One region of the Paenibacillus sp. FSL R7-269 genome, then DNA from elsewhere that is predicted to be linked to it. Evidence: predicted binding sites of a transcription regulator. Region 1 holds the regulator's gene; each other region holds the start of a gene.
The links. Region 1 encodes LexA, which represses DNA repair genes until DNA is damaged. Its sites were predicted from a motif close to CGAACATATGTTCG; they were not measured.
Positions count from the first base shown of each region.

Region 2: C162_RS26485 (ImmA/IrrE family metallo-endopeptidase) is a predicted target of LexA. The motif match lies at 3,769-3,782, and genes of this name have one in related genera.
Region 3: addB (helicase-exonuclease AddAB subunit AddB) is a predicted target of LexA. The motif match lies at 3,973-3,986, and genes of this name have one in related genera.

Region 1 covers NZ_ASPS01000030.1:204,576-210,592, reverse strand. Annotated here, with positions in the region: gene glnA (type I glutamate--ammonia ligase) at 1-186, shown strand, start outside; gene C162_RS15930 (GNAT family N-acetyltransferase) at 529-1,116, opposite strand; gene C162_RS37335 (hypothetical protein) at 1,242-1,367, opposite strand; gene C162_RS15925 (hypothetical protein) at 1,560-1,832, shown strand; gene C162_RS15920 (hypothetical protein) at 1,848-2,207, shown strand; gene C162_RS15915 (hypothetical protein) at 2,300-2,521, shown strand; gene C162_RS15910 (hypothetical protein) at 2,632-2,850, shown strand; gene C162_RS15905 (L,D-transpeptidase) at 2,929-3,267, opposite strand; gene lexA (transcriptional repressor LexA) at 3,456-4,082, opposite strand; gene C162_RS15895 (LysM peptidoglycan-binding domain-containing protein) at 4,280-4,696, shown strand; gene C162_RS15890 (DUF896 domain-containing protein) at 4,806-5,015, shown strand; gene C162_RS15885 (hypothetical protein) at 5,063-5,590, shown strand; gene C162_RS15880 (HAD family hydrolase) at 5,626-6,017, shown strand, end outside.
Region 2 covers NZ_ASPS01000067.1:1,334-7,350, reverse strand. Annotated here, with positions in the region: gene C162_RS26510 (hypothetical protein) at 1-43, opposite strand, end outside; gene C162_RS26505 (PH domain-containing protein) at 246-737, shown strand; gene C162_RS26500 (glycosyl hydrolase) at 756-2,231, opposite strand; gene C162_RS26495 (NucA/NucB deoxyribonuclease domain-containing protein) at 2,394-2,834, shown strand; gene C162_RS26490 (hypothetical protein) at 2,921-3,109, shown strand; gene C162_RS36200 (hypothetical protein) at 3,157-3,312, opposite strand; gene C162_RS35625 (YjfB family protein) at 3,482-3,658, shown strand; gene C162_RS26485 (ImmA/IrrE family metallo-endopeptidase) at 3,803-4,345, shown strand; gene C162_RS36195 (hypothetical protein) at 4,415-4,579, shown strand; gene C162_RS26480 (undecaprenyl-diphosphate phosphatase) at 4,590-5,393, opposite strand; gene C162_RS26475 (hypothetical protein) at 5,529-5,825, opposite strand; gene C162_RS26470 (DUF6199 family natural product biosynthesis protein) at 5,923-6,017, shown strand, end outside.
Region 3 covers NZ_ASPS01000002.1:135,171-141,187, reverse strand. Annotated here, with positions in the region: gene C162_RS00970 (ABC transporter substrate-binding protein) at 66-1,484, shown strand; gene C162_RS00965 (cupin domain-containing protein) at 1,557-1,892, shown strand; gene C162_RS00960 (alginate lyase family protein) at 1,889-3,868, shown strand; gene addB (helicase-exonuclease AddAB subunit AddB) at 4,085-6,017, shown strand, end outside.

The DNA of each region.
Region 1 (6,017 bases):
GGCATTCCAAGCCTGCCATCCGATCTGAAGGAAGCTCTGAACGAAATGATCCGCAGCCACGTGATCACAGAAGCCCTCGGCGAACATGCCCTGGCCCACTTCTACGAGCTGAAGGAAATCGAATGGGATATCTACCGTACCCAGGTCCACGAGTGGGAAAGAGATCAGTACATGACGCTTTACTAGGATACAGCAGCCCCTGGCGCTATACGCGCCGGGGGCTTTTTTTGTTTTTTTAGAGAGTATGGTTTATATCTGAACGTGGATAAGTGCTCTTGCGTGTCGGCCGCGAAGGGTTAGTTAGATTGTGGTAAAGACATACCAAAAAAGTAGGCTTCCTAAAGCTAGCACAGCAGTCATACCAAGGAGCACACCAATAATGACTTTTTCAGATCTGTTATATTTCTTCACAATGCTCACCTCAATAAACTCTAATATAAAAACCAACAGCTTTCTTTTACCGAGAAATAAATCCCGGACTGCTGTTGGTTTATTGAACTGAACGTCTCTGATTAGGTTAATGCATGATTATTTATTGTGATGATCCTTATGATGAAGATCCCTATATTCATTCTTTGTTAAACCAAACAACATAGAATCATGATATTTACCATTGATATAGAAGATTTGACGTCGGACTCCTTCTTGAACGCATCCTACTTTTCTAAGCATAGCAGCCGATGCTTCATTTCCCTCCAGAACATAATCATTAAATTTATTAAGTCTGCGCTCGAAAAATGCATATTTTAAGAGCATGTGCACTGCCCTGGTACCGTAACCCTTCCCTCGATAGGGATGATCAATTACAATACCTATGCTGAACGTACCATTCCTCTCGTCAATACTGTTTAAATTAATACCACCTACCGTGTCACCGTTCATATTTTCAATAGTAAACATGATTCGGCCATTAGTGGATGTAAATTCAACATTCTCTTCAACGAATTTCTTCGCAACCGAGCTTGTGGGCGGCAATTCAATAGTACATTCCAGAAAACGACGGGCAGGGGTATCGAATGCAGATAAATATATATTTTCCCAATCCTCAGCCTCTATTGAACGCAATCTAATTTCATCATCTTGCCAATAATAGTTTGTATAATCTACATTTAGCATTAGTACACCTCCAAATAATATCACGATTCTATAAGTTTATCTCATGAAATATATATTTTGGAGGTGCTTTTTGATTATAAGTAATCTTAACATGATAATATTGGTTAGATGGTGTAGTTCTTAGATTATTCTTCAATGGAAACCGAGGACCGGAAGGCATACCATAGCAATCCATAAGCTAATCCGAAGTAAAGGAGTATACCGATGATGGATATGGACAGAAGAATGAGGATAACTTTGTTTCCATTCATACATTTACCTCCTAAATAAAACTCTCCCAATATTAAAGTGTGGGGGAGAGACTGAAAATGAAGACTAAACAAAGCCTTTACATCATAATATAAAGGAATTACAATTCCAGATCAATCCACTTCATTTTACATACTATTCCATCTCCTATATACTTAACCAGAAGAGAATTCTAGTGGCAGACATGGGAGTGGATGATGAAGAATACATATAAGATTATGCTTTCGCTGTTGCTGGTGCTGGCGTTGATGGGTCAGGTGGCTGGAGCGGAAGGAGCGGCTGTGCCAGCGGAGACCCAAGAGAGGCTTATGGAGCAATATGGGCTGGATGCGCCGCCTCTGCCGGTATGGGATTGGAGTAGCGTTGATGTCGGGGGCAGTGGAATTGCAGGCGGGATGCTGTTCGTGTACCGGATGTTTGTGAATCCGCTGGGGTTCTTGTTGCAAGAGATACTGTATATTTTGTAGTTGAGGGGGAAAAGAATGAATTCGCGTTATGATATCCCAAGTCCTGCACGCAGAGTCCGTAGGAGATCGGGCGGTAAATCATTACTGGTCCTTATTCTTGTTCTGATTGTGATGGCTGTTACGAATCCGGGGAAGGAAGCCTTCAGTGAATATTCTGTAAAGAATCTGGAGAATACGCTAGATCAGGAAATAGGCGACGGAATTAGCAAGCTGGTGGCTCAGCCTGTAATTGAGTCTTTGACCGAGCGGGATAACTACATTTTGTTCTCAGTATTTAGCGTACCAGACCTTAAAAATACCAATTTTTTTACCAGGGATGGCGGGGCTACTAAGAAGTATATTGGATTGTTTAAAATCCTTTTTATCAAGCTGTAAATATGGTTTACATATTGTTCCATGACCCGGTATAATTAAATAGATGGTTGTCGGAATCTTTTATCATGGTTGTGGAACAAGGAGGAACGAAGTTGAATACGGCTTATAAAGTACTGTCCAGTGATGCTGATCTATTCGCTGCCGCACTGGCACAGGTACAGGTCTACGTCGTTCAGCTGGTTGATGGCAAACCGCATGTGATTGCTGATTATGCCGGACCTGTACAGAAATGGACACCGGAGTACATAGTGCTGGCCGGAATGACTTATAGACGCGATGAATTTGAATTCCGGGTACGGTTGAACAAAAAGTAAGCAGATTACCTGTCCGCTGCTTGCTGCTCTAACATTACTGCCGAATCACACAAGCTTTGGAGTCCTTCTTGGCATCTCTTATACTATCCAAGTGTAAAAGAGGTGTAAAGATGAGCCAAAGAGAACGTAACCGGATTCGCAGAGCCATTAATGTCCTGCTGACACAGCGGGCTGTCCTGCTGGAGAGACTGGAAGAAATCAATGAGAATCTGCGCAGAGTGCCTAGAGGTTCGCGGGCCAGAAGAGAGCTGCTGGCAGCCAGAGAATCGATCCGCGAGGCTATCCGTTTGAATACGGTGGCTATCCGTCTGTTGAGAAGTGTGCTGTAGTCTGTATCCGCTCTAATTCATTTGAATCACTGGAACCCTTGGGGCGCAATCTGGCGTCTCAAGGGTTTTTGTGAGTTCCTATTCCCTGATGGTGACACGAGTACCTATGGGAACGAGGGCAGCCAGGGTGAGAACATCTGCGTTATACATGCGGATACAGCCATGGGAGACCATGTGGCCGATGGAAGCAGGGTTATTGGTTCCATGGATGCCATAATGCGGCTTGGATAGACCCATCCAGAAGGCTCCGAACGGGCCACCCGGATTGGGCTGCTTGTTAATGATGGTGTATTCGCCAACAGGCGAGACGGTTAACATTTTGCCGATGCCGACAGGGAAGCCTCTGGTGACGACGTCATTATCCAGCAGGTACAGCATGCGCTGTGACAGATCGACGATAATTCGGTAATTGGGCATACAGATCAGCACTCCTTTGTAACAGGATATGTGCGGAGCTATGCAGCGGTTCTCAGAAAAAGTGGTCAAAAAGCTTAATGAGAACAAATGTTTGCATTCGGCTTTTTGGCCACTTTAAGAAGTGAAATGAACAGAAAACAGGCTGCTTCGCATGGTGCGGAGCAGCCTGTTCTTAAGCGGGGAGTAGATTAGTGGATATCGCGGAATAATCCGATGACCCGTCCCAAAATCGTAACCCGGTTAAGGCGGAGAGGCTCGTATGCCGGATTCTCCGGCTGCAGCCTGATATGATCCCGTTCCTTGTAGAAGGTCTTGACAGTTGCTTCATCTTCTTCGGTCATCGCTACAACAATATCGCCATTGTCGGCAGTCTGCTGCTGGCGTACGATGACATAATCCCCGTTCATAATTCCGGCATCCACCATACTGTCACCAAGGACAGATAGCATAAATACCTTGTTATCGCCTACATAATGAGCAGGTAACGGGAAGTAATCCTCAATATTCTCTGTAGCTGTAATAGGAACACCAGCTGTAACCTTACCCACTACCGGGATGCGGGTAACGGTCTGGACGAATTGATGCACATTCTCTGAATCTTCCTGGCCGAGCAATTCAATCGCACGCGGCTTCGTAGGGTCACGGCGGATCAGGCCCTTCTTCTCAAGCCGGTCCAAGTGACCATGCACGGTAGAGCTGGAGGCCAGGCCGACAGCCTCGCCAATCTCGCGGACGGACGGAGGATAACCCTTGCTGCGGACTTCATTACGTATAAATTCCAGGATCGCCAGCTGACGACTAGAAATCTTTGACATCGGTATCAACCCCATATACTATGTTTGGGAAAATTATAACATAGAACTTCCGTTCGTACAAACATAAGTTCTAAAATGAGGAAAAAAAGAGAACGCAAATAAAGAGAACAGACGTTCCGAAAAAACTATTGATCGAAACACATGTTCGTGTTATATTATTTTCGAAAGCAAGAACATGTGTTTGGAGGATGATGATCATGTTAAAGTATAGTACATACAACAGCATCTACAATAATGAGGATATCAAGGTGTCCGCTCCCGGTAATCCAACTGCTCATAGTAATGTAACCAAGGTCAAGGATGCGATTCTTCATAGTCTCACTGCGCTATCATCACTATTCCGTCAGGTCAGCCTGATGAAGATGGTTTTGGTGCTGATGCTTGTTATTTCGGGATTCACTGTGGTGGGGAATGTTTTTGCCGGTTCGGTCTCTTCACTGAAGCCGGATAAGCGGATCGTAGTCGAACGCGGTGATACCTTATGGAGCATTGCGTTAAGTAACAAGCCTGAGGACATGAGGACAGCCGTATATATAGAAGGAATAATGAAGACGAATCATTTGGAGAACAGTGTCATTAAGGCCGGAGATATTCTGACTTTACCTTTATACTGAAGGATTGTGTCAGACTAATGATCGACTCGGAGAGCTTTCAGGGGGTAGACCTTGACAAGCTCTTTTTCTCATGGCAAAGTTAAAATGAATTTAGAGGGAGGGAAACGTATTGAATATTGACGAATTGGTCGCACGCATCAATGAATTGGCACGCAAAGCTAAGAACGGCGGCCTGAATGAAGAGGAACTGGCTGAACGTGCCAAGCTCCGCGAGATTTACCTGGGGAATATCCGCACTAACTTTCGGGCCCAGCTTGATACTATCGAAATTGTGGACAATCCGGAGCATGAAGAGGGCAATAACGGACTTAAGCATTAGCCTGTTGCCTTTTCATAGATAATACAGGATGACTAGGGGGAACTTACATGGCCCGTTCTTGGGAAAGAATGGTTCAACGCAATACCAAGCAAATTAACCAGCAAAGAAAGAAGCAGGGGAAGGATTCCATTTACACTTCCAGCACTAAGACTGCCGCGAAAAGCATTGATATTTTCAAAGGCCGGAATATTGTATTCCCCGTTGTACTGATGCTGCTTGGCATCATGTTCTGGGTGGTAGGCTCAATTGACGAGGCCAAAGGAAGCGGGATTCTGGCCAACTGGCTGGGTGTGGTGCTGTACTTCCTGCTTGCTGCGCTGCTGTTCTTCCGCCGTCCGTTCCTTAAGGTTGAGCGTGCGCGTATCTCTACTATTAAATACAACCGCGAACGCTTCCTCGCTGCGGCGGATATTGAGAAGATCACTTTATCACGCAGTGTAGTAACCATTAAGTATAAGGGTAAGCGCAAGCAGTGGATTTTCTCCAAGCTGATTAACCGTTATGACACCGCTGCGATGGGGGAACGTCTGGAACAGTTCGCGAAGAACAACAATATTGAACTAGTGCACGAATAGGAAGACAGACCAGCATATAGGGAGTGGGAGAAGAAATGCCGATTACCGCCGTACTATTTGACCTTGACGATACCCTGCTGTGGGATGACCGCAGCGTGGAAGAAGCCTTCCGCTATGCTTGTGAGGCTGCTGGAGATTCCGTTGATCCACAGGAGCTGGAAGCTGCTGTACGCAGAGAAGCCCGTGCCCTCTATGAATCCTATGAGACATATCCGTTCACCAAGCTGATCGGTATTAACCCGTTTGAAGCGCTATGGGCGAACTTCACTGCCGGTGAACAGCCGGAGTTCCGTCAACTGGAGCAGCTTGCCCCCGTCTACCGTAAGGAATCCTGGCGCCGCGGCCTCGCCTCACTCGGAGTAGAGGATGAAGCGCTGGCTGCACAACTGGCCGATAAGTTCGCCGCTGAGCGCCGCAGCCGTCCCTA
Region 2 (6,017 bases), on a different contig from region 1:
TCATGACAGCCATTAGCAGTCCTGCAAGTAAAGCTTGTCTCATAGTTAATATCCCTCCACTTAACAGAATAATATCGATTTTTGTTAAGTGCAAATGAAATTAATGTAAAATTCGGCGTAATGAAACATACGTCAGCGGTTAAGCGTATTCATAGGGAGAAAAGGTGGCCAATAACCCAGTTGATGACTGGCAATTCCTGTTATACTATAATGAATTTATCCGTTCAAGGAGAGGAAGATCTATCATGGCTTATTGCACAGCATGTGGTGCGGAATACAAGCAAGGCGCCAAATTCTGCGGGGAATGCGGGGCAGGTACAGATGAGGCCGGTTCTCCGGCAGCAGCACGTCGTCCGGCGGCTGGCCACAGCTCCGGTCCTGAACAAGAATTATGGCAGGGCAAGCCTGCCGGCATCTCTGACCGTCTCAAGGGGCTGATCGGGCTGAATACCACCAAGTATACGATTACGTCCCAGCGGATTATGGTGAAGAGCGGGCTGATCGGCAAGGATGTCGAAGAAATCGAACTGCTGCGGGTCAATGATTTCTCCGTCACCCAGTCGGTTATGCAGCGTATGCTGGGCATCGGGACGCTGATCATTTTGTCGGATGATGCTTCATCACCACAGCTCCCCTTCTATAGAATCCGTAAGGTTCAATCTGTCAAGGATATCCTGCGCCAAGCCGTGCGTGACGAGAAAATCGCCAACAATATCAGCTACCGCGAGCATATCTGAGGCTTCGTTACACTTTATTCAGGGAAGATAGAGAGCTCCTGCCGGAATTACGCCTTTGGCCTGGCTGGGGCTCTCCCACATCAGTACCGCCCGCGCATCCCCCTGGTTCTCATAGTACTCCACCTTCAGCTCATGCAGCTTCCCCGCAATCAGACTCACTGTGCCTTGCCGCTCCTGCCCGCTCTGCTTGATCCAGCTGTCAATAACCAGCTTCCCGTCGATCCATATCCGGATTCCGTCATCTGAATACGAATAGATCGTGTAGGTCTCACTGTAGGCAGCGCTTATTCGGCCGCTCCAGCGTACCGAGAACAGATCTGCGTGAACAGCCGGATCAGGCGCCGCCTGCCTCCAGGCGAAGTTAATATTGGCATCTGTCCGGGTGAGGGCAGGCGTGCCGGTAAGCGTAATATTGTTGTAATACTGCCCATAGAGGCCCGGTTTGGGGAGTACCCCTCCTGAAGAAGCATACGCCGCCGCTTTGGCCGAATAGTCGTCTCTGGAGAATATGGCACTATTCCTCATAAAAGCCTGAATCACTGCATCCTTATTGCGCTCGTACAGCATCTTGCCCCAGGTCATCTGGTAGCTCCATTTGTTCTGCGGGCCTGCCAGCACAGCTGGCGGAGGAAGCTCCCCGTTCTCGCCGATGGCGATCAGCTTGCCGCGTCCCAGGTCCCAGAGCGTATCATGATGTTCCCCCTTGTAATCACCCTCGAAAATATCCGCCGCCAGCACATCCACTCTGCCGCTGCCCGGATAATACTTGGCCGGCTCCTCACTATTCTTGTTCTTGGCATTCGGACTCCACACCCACAGCAGATTGTGCAGCTGATGATAGACGGTATACCGCTCGAACATGATCTCCCAGAGGGTCACGAAGGAGGATTTCTGCCCCCACCAGAACCAGCCGCCGTTCATCTCGTGGTAAGGTCTCCAGAGGACGGGGACACCGGCGTCATTCAGTTTTTTCAGGAAAACAGCGACCTTATCCAGCTCGGCAATCATCGCCGTATACTCGGTTGTTCCCGGTGTGATGTACTTGCTGAAATTAGCTTCGCTGAGGCTCATGGAGACATTCGTCCAGGCTGGTGCCGTACCCGGCAGGTTGGCATGATAGGTCATCGCTACGATGCCCCCGGCCTTGTGCCAGCGGATCGCACTGTCCGTTACGCCCTGCCGCTGACTGCTGATGAGCTTCTCCGTCTGGTTGCTGATCGGCCCCATCTCATAGCCGTGCAGTCCGGCATAACTGCCTGCCGTATTCTTCAGCTTGTTGTTGATATCATCCGGGCTCTCCAGGTAATCATGCTGGCCGCTGATCATTCCCTGGCCCTGCAGCCAGTACAGCGTCTCCAGCAGCTTCCGTGCGGGCGCCCCCATCTCCGCGTCAGCGGGAGACATCTGTATTTTGCGAAAAGCCGCTTGCCACTGCACATCACCAATCAGCCGCGAGGCCGAATCCAGCAGGTCCCTGAGGTTGCGCTGTTCCACATTTTCCACCATCCTTTTCATTGTGTTTGTACATATTATGACGAATTATGGAACTTCAGCACGGCTGCTGCACAGAATTCGGGCTGTCCCAATCCGTTATTCTTACGCTATACTATTCAGGGCACAGGCATTATACCCATACCCACATCCAAAGGAGCAGATATGAAAGCCAAAAAATCCATCATCAGTCTCATTATTATCGCCCTGCTCAGTCTGTCCGCCTACCTGCTGGAGGAGAACGGGCAATGGCTGCCGCAGACCCCTTCCGGTCATTCTTCGGAGATCGTGAAGCTGAAGTTCCCGGCAGACCGCTACCCGGAGACCGCGAGGCACATCCAAAAGGCCATCCGCAAGGGAGAGTCAGCCATCTGTACCATCAACCGCAAGGATGCTGAGGAGAACCGCAAGGCGTCGCTGAAGGGAGTTCCCACCAAGAAAGGCTATGACCGGGACGAATGGCCGATGGCCATGTGTGCGGAAGGCGGAGCCGGGGCCCATATTGAGTACATAACCCCCAGTGATAACCGCGGAGCGGGAAGCTGGGTCGGCAATCAGCTGGAGGCGTTCGCAGACGGTACGCGTGTGGAGTTTATTTTCAAGTAAGCCGGCATGTGGGGGATGTTATTCAATTTCACTGCGATAAAGCGTAGAATGAAATGGGATAATATAACATAGATGGAGAGCCCGATGTGTTCTATATCTGTTATCGGGGCAAACGGCTGTACGGCCCTATGTCCGAAGCTGAAGCCTTACAGGAATGGTTCGCGCTTGCAGGAACAATCAAGGAGCTCTATATCATTGAAACTGATGCAGCTACAGGCAGAATCACACGCCAGATCGGGCCAACGGTCCGTGCTAATAAGAAAAAAAAGAAATAGCCCTATCCGGCACAGGCCGGACAGGGCTACACTGGCTATAGGCTGTTCTAGAACAAACAGGCTTTTGTGATGATAACCAGCAGAATGAACAGAACCAGAATTGCACCTGTCGAAGTCCAAGGGCTTACTACCGGAACGATTGGAGGTCCCTGATTCACTCCACCTACGTTATTTCCACAACCGCAACCATACTCTGCTCCCATGATTAATTCCTCCTCTTGAATATTGAATACAGCACAGAATATGTGGAATTCCGCTCCGTTGCATGGGCCAATTGGCAAAGAAATACCATTCACCTAACGGACAGGCGTCCAGTGGTCGATATAGAGTATGAAGCAATGGCTTCACAACATATGGAGGGAGGAATGCCGGATGGATATTGCTGCATTATCCGTAGTGATGAGCCAGTCATCCTTACAGCAGGCCGCAGGGCTGCAGGTGATGAGCCTTGCCAAGGAGCAGGCGCAGAGCAGCGCCCAGGATATGGTTCAGATGCTGAGTCAGGCCACGCACCCCACCTTGGGAAAAACACTTGATATTCGAGCGTAATTCCTTTATGCTTACATACATAGGAACACCCGTTCCATATTTCAGCCGGTGATGAGTTACGTGCTGAACTGCTGCTTAGCCCTTTCGGGCTTTTCTTTTGGCCAATAACACGAACATACGATCTTATATATGGGGTGATTGATTATGCAAGGCTATTATCAGATGACCGCATTGGAGAAATGGACAGAGGATCTATACCAGCGTATTGGTGTCCGCAAGCCGTCCGACATCTCCATCGATTACATAGCGAACCGGCTCAATATCTGGGTACACTATCTGGATGTCCGCAGCAAGGCAATTGAGGCTACGGCCGGAATGTACAGCATGTTCATCGACAACCGTCTCCCTCCCGAGCTGCAGCGGCTGGAATTCCTTCACGAGCTGTGTCATCTGCTGCGGCATGCCGGCAAGTCTACGCTTATGCCCGGAGTGTTCACGCAGGCACAGAGAGATGAATCCGACCGGTTCATCCTGTATGCCTCCATGCCTTATGTCATGATCTCCGCGAATACGCTGCCTGAACTCCGTGAGGATGCCGTTACCGAACTGGCTGTAGCGTTCCAGGTTCCCGTCCCTCTCGCGCTGCAGCGGATCGACCAGATCCAGAGACGTATTTTTCAGGGGCAATTAATGGCTGTTATGGAACGTAACGAAGACAGAAATATCATCCACAGACATATTCGCTAAGCGCTGCGGGGATAATACAGACTATAGATCAGAACAAGAGATTCTACTGTAAAGGGGATCAAGATCAACGTGGAAGCCCTAAAAGTCATTCAATTATTGCTGACTCATCCTGAATACAGCGTCGATGCTGTTCATCCTGAAATTCCGGATTTTGTGGGTATCGAGACGATTGAAGTGGACCACGTGACCCAGACCTTCTCCATCCTGCTCCAGGAGCCTAAGGAATACGACTGAGTGCAGGATTCTACAGTATAACAATTACATAGAACAGTCCTGCTAACACGAAGCGGTAGAGCGCAAACCACTCTAGACGAAGTCGCTTGATCAACTTGATGAACGTGACCACTGCAATCATGGCTACGAGGAAGGACGTCACGAACCCGATCAGCATGAGCACAAGATCATCCGAATTCAGCGCATCCCGGCTGTCATAGAGGTCCAGGAGGCTGGCTCCGAACATTACTGGTACTGAAATCAGGAAGGTGAAGTCCGCAGCGGCTTTCTGGCTGGTTCCCAGCAGCAGGCCCCCTGAGATCGTCGAGCCGGATCTTGAGAACCCGGGCCACAGCGCCAGACACTGGAACAGCCCGATGCCGAAGGCTTGGGTATAATTAAGCCCGTCTACCGTCTCTGACGTAACGGATCTCCTGCTGCGTGCAGCGAAGATCATCAATAGTCCACCGGCAATCAGACCAATGAGAACCGGCTTGGGGCCGAATAACTGGCTCTTGATCGTGTCTTTGAAGAGCAGATACACCACTAGTGCCGGAACCATAGCCAGGATCATGTGGATGGCATTCAGTCCCTTGCTCTTGGAGAAATCCAGCTTCAGCATATTCATCCCGATGTTCACATACTTTTTCCAATACAGCAGCAATACAGCCATTACCGCACCTAACTGGATTACGATTTTGAAGGTAACCGCACCCTCCCCCTCGAAGTCCAGCAGATCCCCTGCAAGGATAAGGTGCCCGGTAGACGAGACCGGCAAGAATTCAGTCAACCCCTCAATAATCCCTAATATAATTGCTTTGATAGCTTCAGTCACTGGTGAATAACCCCTCTCGGAAGTGAATCAATATATTTCCAGTATAAGAGGCAGAAACGGAATTCCCCATCGAATGAGCTAACAATATAGGGGGTGGTGTGACATAATTGTCATGTGGGACTGGACTCTCTTTAATTAGTGGTTTGGGGGACGTTCCTGTGATTTACGTGATACCCATGATAACCCCCACTCTATGATCAGGCCAAAGGCTAACCAGGAGACAAAATGAATGCCATACAGAATGTACTGGAAAGCTTGCTCATTCTCCATAGAAGAATTCAGGTTTGTTAATTCGGGGTTAAAGATTAGGAGCAAGGGACTGGTTAAGAACAGCAATAAGTTCTTGTCGTCTTCTCCTGACAGATTATAGAGACAGACCAGCGAAGACAACACAGGTAGCCAGAAACTTAGTTTTTTGAATATCGTCTTCATAAATGACCTCCTTCTTGTCAAAATCATACTTCCCGCATCCAGAAATATGCAACTTCATGCAATGGGCTTTCGTAAATGGATAAAGGAGCTGGTAAAAATGGTTGTTATTTTCGCTGTTATTTTCGTATTGATTGCAGTATTGAATATCTTCTTCCCGGCCATGGGCTGGCGTATGCGTTACGGCTGGATGGT
Region 3 (6,017 bases), on a different contig from region 1:
CATTATGATTACGTTAACAGATAGCCGATTACAGGCTGTCAGGACAAGCACAAGGGGGCATAACGATGGATAAAAAATGGGTTGTTGCAACAATGAGTACAGTGCTGGCACTGAGTCTGGCCGGCTGCGCTGCCGACAGCAATAAGGAGCCCGCGGCAAGTAACAGCAAACCGGCGGACACCAAGGGAGACAACGGAGCAGCAAGCGGCGGCAAAACCAAAATTATCTACTGGACACCCGACCGTCACGACGCCGACTTCATGAAATCAAAGGTTGATGAGTTCAACAAGACGAACAAGGATAACATCGAAGTGGAAATGACTGTGATGGGGGATAACTATCCGCAGGCGGTAGATATCGCTTTTGCGAGTAAGCAGGCTCCTGATGTGCTTCAGATCAACGACTTCCAGACCTATTACAAAAAAGGCTACATGGCCCCGATCAATGACTATATGAGCAGCGAGATGAAGGAGACCTTCAAGGACAGCCTGCTGGAGAACAAGAACACCGTTGACGGCAAGACCTATACCCTGCCCAATACCGGACAGATCTGGAGACTGATCTATAATAAAGATATCTTCAAGCAAGCCGGCATTGAGAATCCGCCGAAAACACTGGACGAGATGGTTGCTGCCGCCAAAAAGATTACCGAAACCGGCAAAAAGGACGGCGTATACGGCTTCGCCAGCCCGTTCAAGAGCTCAAGCGGCTTCTGGCGTGCATCCAATACTGTAGCAGGCGCGAGCAACAATACCGGTATTGACGGCTACAATTACAAGACCGGCCAATTCGACTTCAGCATGTACAAGGATATTGCGCTGGCCCTGCGTCAGATGAACGAAGACGGCAGTATGCTGCCGGGCGTAGAGAGCCTGGATATCGATCCGCTGCGTGCGCAGTTCGCCCAAGGCAAAATAGGCATGTACATTAACCACTCCGCAGAGCCCGGCGTCTACAAAGACCAGTTCCCGACCACCGCTAATTGGGCTGCCGTTGCTGTACCGACTACGGACGGAACGATAAAGGGCGCATCGCAGATCATCGGCGGCTCCTACATCGGCATCAGTGCGGACAGCACGCACAAGGAAGCAGCGTGGAAGTTCATGGAGTATGTGTACAGCGACAGCCTGCAGAGCGAATATTATGAAAAAGGCTACGGCATCTCGCTGATCCCTACGGTTATCAGCTCCGGCAAAAAACCAAGCATTCCCGGCATTGAAGGCTTCCTGCCGAAGCGCTATGACGCGATTTACCCGGCGAACCCGCTTACCATTACAGAAGGTTCACTGGAAGGCAGCAAATGGAGCGATGCGTTCTCGGCATTCGTCTTCACCGGCGGCGATGTGGACAGTATTATCAAAGACCTGGATACCCGGTATAATGCTTCATTAGAGAAAGCAAGAGCCTCCGGCGCAACGGATATTGTAGCCGATCCAAGCTTTGACGCATCGAAGCTGCAGGGGAAATTATCCACCGAAGAATAAGAGCTTACAGGTGGCGGCCGATACATGATGGTTCGGCCGCTTTTTTTATCAATAGAGAGGGGCAGATCCGAAATGATTATAGAGAATAGCGAAGCCGCAAAGACGGTTCTGAATGAGAGTTCGTCCCGCACCCTGCTTGCAAAGGGAGGCTCGATGATGATGGTGGAGGTTACCTTCGCTGCAGGCGGCATCGGGGAGGTTCATTCCCATGATGCGCATGAGCAGATCAGCTATATTGTGAAGGGCAGCTTTGAGGTCAAGGTCGGGGAGGAGAAGCGTATTCTGAAGGCGGGCGACAGCTTCTATGCCGGCTATAATGTTCCGCATGGTGTGAAGGCGCTGGAGGATTCCGTGATTCTGGATGTGTTCAATCCGTTCCGTGAGGATTTCTTGGAGAAGCAGGAATGAAGGATTATTATCTGAGTACACCTGAGCTGCGCAGTGCTGCCGCTTATTATGCCCGCCATTTCCCCATCGAGGCGCAGAACTCGGTCCAGATTGCCGAACATGCTGTGGACAATGAATTCATTATTCCTTATACCGGCGATCTGAGCCGCTGGATTCCGCTGGGCAAGCCGGTGGCGGACTGGCTGCATAATCCTACGAACGACCCCGAATTCACCTGGGGCATCAACCGCCACTGGCATATGCTGGATCTGGGCAAGGCCTATCTGATGAATGGCAAGCCGGAATACGTTACGGCCTTTATGCAGCATTTCCGCAGCTGGCGCGGGCAGAACCCGGTTCCTGTGATCCCGTCATATGAGGAGGCGGTATTCTTCCAGAAGCCGGGTCCATGGCGTCTGCTGGAGACCGGCCTGCGCGTGCAGTCCTGGATCTCTGCGTATAAATATATGGAGGACAGCCCGCTGCTGGACGGATGTTTCCGCAGCGAACTGCTGGAGGGGCTTGCGGAACATGCTGAATTCCTGACCCGTTACCTCGGCAGCACGGAGATCAATCATGCGATTATGCATATGCAGGGCCTATACATGATTGCTGTCTTCCATCACGGGCATCCGTGCGCACCGTATTGGCGGCAGCTGGCCGGGGAGCGCCTGGAGCTGTGCCTTTTGCATCAGGTCGGACCGGAAGGGATTCAGATTGAGCTGACCACCCATTATCATGATGCGGCCATCGAGATGTTCGGGACGCCTTATCTGCTGGGCGCTTTGTCCGGCCACCCGTTCTCTGCCTGGTACGGCGGACAGCTCCGCAAGATGGCCGCGTTCACCGAAGCGCTGGTCCGCCCGGATGACCAGTCCACCGGGATCGGCGATTCCGACTGGATCAGCAGCGGCCGGCAGCGGCTGACACTGCTGGGTGCCATTCTGAAGGATGATGCGCTGATTGGACGCGGCACAGGTAATGCAGAATGCCTCTGGCTGCTGGGAGCCGAGGCATATGAGCGGTGTGTGCAGCTTCAGGCGGAGTCTGCGCCTTCGGTGAACAGCGTGGCTTTTGTGCAGACCGGATATTATGTGATGCGGGACCCGCAGCAGTATCTGTTCTTCGATGCCGCAGAGATGGGCGGAGCGCACGGTCATGCGGATGCGCTGAATCTGGAGTGGATGTGGAAAGGGCAATTGCTCTTCACGGATACCGGCCGGTACACCTACGAGGAAGGGGAGTGGCGCCGTTATTTCAAAAGTACCCGCGCGCACAACACCATCACCGTAGGCGGGTTGGATCAGACGCCGTATATCTCCACCCAGCAATGGGGCGAGCCTGTTGCTAAGGCCAGCACCTTCCGCTGGGAGAGCAACAGCCGTTACCATTTCATTGATGCCGCGCATGACGGATACATCCGTCTTCCCGGTCCGGTCATGCACCGGCGCTGGGTGCTGCTGGGCGTGGAGGTGCCGCTGCTGCTGATTGCCGACTGGCTGGAGGCGGATGGCGAACATGAGCTGGAGCAGCGGTTCCATCTGCACCCGGAGGCGGTGCTGGAGCTGTCTTCCGAAGCCGGAGCGGCTGGAGAAGCAATGACCGGAGCCAGAGAACCCGAAGTCGCAGCCGCACAGCCTACAGTAACCGTGGTCTATCCCGGCTCTACAGTGAAGCTGAATATGAGCTGGATGACCAGCGGCCTGATGGATGAACAGTTCACGGTTAGTAAGGAGCAGGGCTGGGTATCGGAGGTCTACGGCTCCAAATCGGAGATTCCGGTAGTAGAGGGCCGGGCGGCCTGGGCCGGCAAGGCTGGAATTCTGACGCTGTGTCTGCCCGAAGATGCGGCGGACGGCAGCGGTCCGCTGCACGTGAGCACCTGCGTGGTGGATGCGGAGCGGCGGCGGGTCGAGCTGTCCTATGTATACGGTGATGCGATCGGCACGATCGTAATCGGTACGGACACCCTGGGCTGGACGGAGCGGAAGGAATAAGGGTCTAGTTGTTAGCCTTGAAACTAATTTACATGAGTTTATGCAGACTTTTCCGTCCGCCGTTTGCGCGGCTCCGGGAGAGTCTTTTATTTTGCAAACAATGGCAAACGTACGTTCTGGAGCGTGTGGTGGAGGTATGCTATACTATTGAGACGAGAAGTTTCATAGATTCTGGTGTCATAGAGTGCCAGGGTTCAACGGAAGGAGTCTGCTGAAATGACGGTTAACTTCATCATCGGCCGCTCGGGCAGCGGCAAGACGACTACAATATGGGAGCGGGTATCCTCCAGGCTGAAGGCAGAGCCGCTGGGAGCCCCGATCATTATACTTGTTCCCGAACAGGGATCGTTCGGAGCGGAACGGGGACTGCTGGCGGCGGGCGGCGTGAAGGGAAGTCTGCGCGCCCAGACGCTCAGCTTCTCGCGGCTTGCCTACCGGGTGAAGCAGGAGACCGGCGGCAGCGCGAGTCTGCCCATCAGTGAAGAAGGCAAGAAGATGCTGATCTACAAGATTATCAGCAAACGCAAGGAGGAGCTGAAGCTGTTCGGCGCTTCCTCGGACCGGCCGGGATTTGTAGAGCGGCTAAGCAGTCTGCACACGGAGCTTAAGCGCTGCTGTCTTGGAGCCGGAGACCTGGAGGAGCAGATCGGCAGAATGCGGGATGCCACGCTGGGCAGCCCTATTCTGGCCGGGAAGCTGGATGATCTGCATCTCGTCTTCAGCGAGCTGGACCAGGAGATGTCACAGCTCTATATAGATGAAGAGGATAGACTGGCCGAACTGGCTGAGCATATTGCGGACTCTGCCTATATCCGCGGCGCCGAGATCTGGGTGGACGGCTTCCACGGCTTCAGCAACCAGGAATTTGTCGTCTTACGTGAGCTGATGCAGTACGCGGACACAATGACTATTGCGCTCACAGTGGACCGGATCTATCCGGCGGGCGTTGCCCCGCATGAGCTGGATCTGTTCCATCCGGCGGTGGTTACTTATATTAAGCTGCGGGGAATAGCGGAGGAGATGGGACTTACCGTATGGGATGAGCTGCTGGCTCCGCCCGTCCTCCCAAGGTTCAAGGACGCTCCCGTACTCGCCCATCTGGAGCGCGGATTACAGCGCCGGCATCCCTGGGCAGGACCGGCTGAACAGGTGAAGGAAGCCATCAGCATCCGGGCTGCGGCTTCACGCCGCACCGAGGTGGAGGGCGTGCTGCGGGAGATGCAGGCCCTGGCCAGAGAATCGGGAGCCAAATACGGGGAAATGGCAGTATTCATGCGCAATATGGCCGATTATGAGCCGCTGATTGCTCCGTTATTTCAGGACTTCGGCGTTCCGTTCTTCCTGGACCAGAAGCTCAGTGAGCTGCATCATCCGCTGGTGGAATTCATCCGCTCCGCCCTGGATGTCGTCCGCCGCCGCTGGCGTTATGAAGATGTGTTCCGCTGCGTGAAGACAGAGCTGCTGCTGCCGCTGGACGGAAGCATTACCCGCACTCATATGGATGAGCTGGAGAATTACGTGCTGGCCTGCGGCATTCACGGCTACCGCTGGACGGACGGGCGATCCTGGAAGGGGATTCCCCGCCTGTCGCTGGAGGGAAGTGAGGCTGTAGATGAAGCCATGCTATCCAGAATGGAAGCCTGCCGGAGTGCGATTACAGGACCGCTGCAGGCGTTTGAGAAGAGAATCAAAGCCAGCCGCAGCGGCCTGGAGCTATGCCGGGCGGTATATCTGCTGCTGGAGGATACGGAAGCGGCACGCAAGCTTGAAGGGATGGGAGCGGAGTCTCTGAAGCAAGGCCGTCCGGAGGCCGCACGGGAGCATAGCCAGCTCTGGGGCGCTGTTCTGGGTCTGCTGGACCAGATTGCTGAGATGATGGGCAAAGAACGGATAGAATTCAGCCTGTTCGCCGGGGTGCTGGAGACCGGTCTGGCAGAGCTTAAGATGGGGCTCGTGCCGCCCGCACTTGACCAGGTGCTGGTAGGTACGATGGACCGTACCCGGGTGTCGGGGGTGAAGTACGCCTTCCTGCTCGGTTTCAACGAAGGAGTGGTTCCGGCGCAGTTCAAGGAAGACGGAATTCTTTCCGAGGGGGAGCGCCTCCTGCTGGAGAAGTCTGGTATGGAGCTTGCGCCGGGCTCATCCCGGA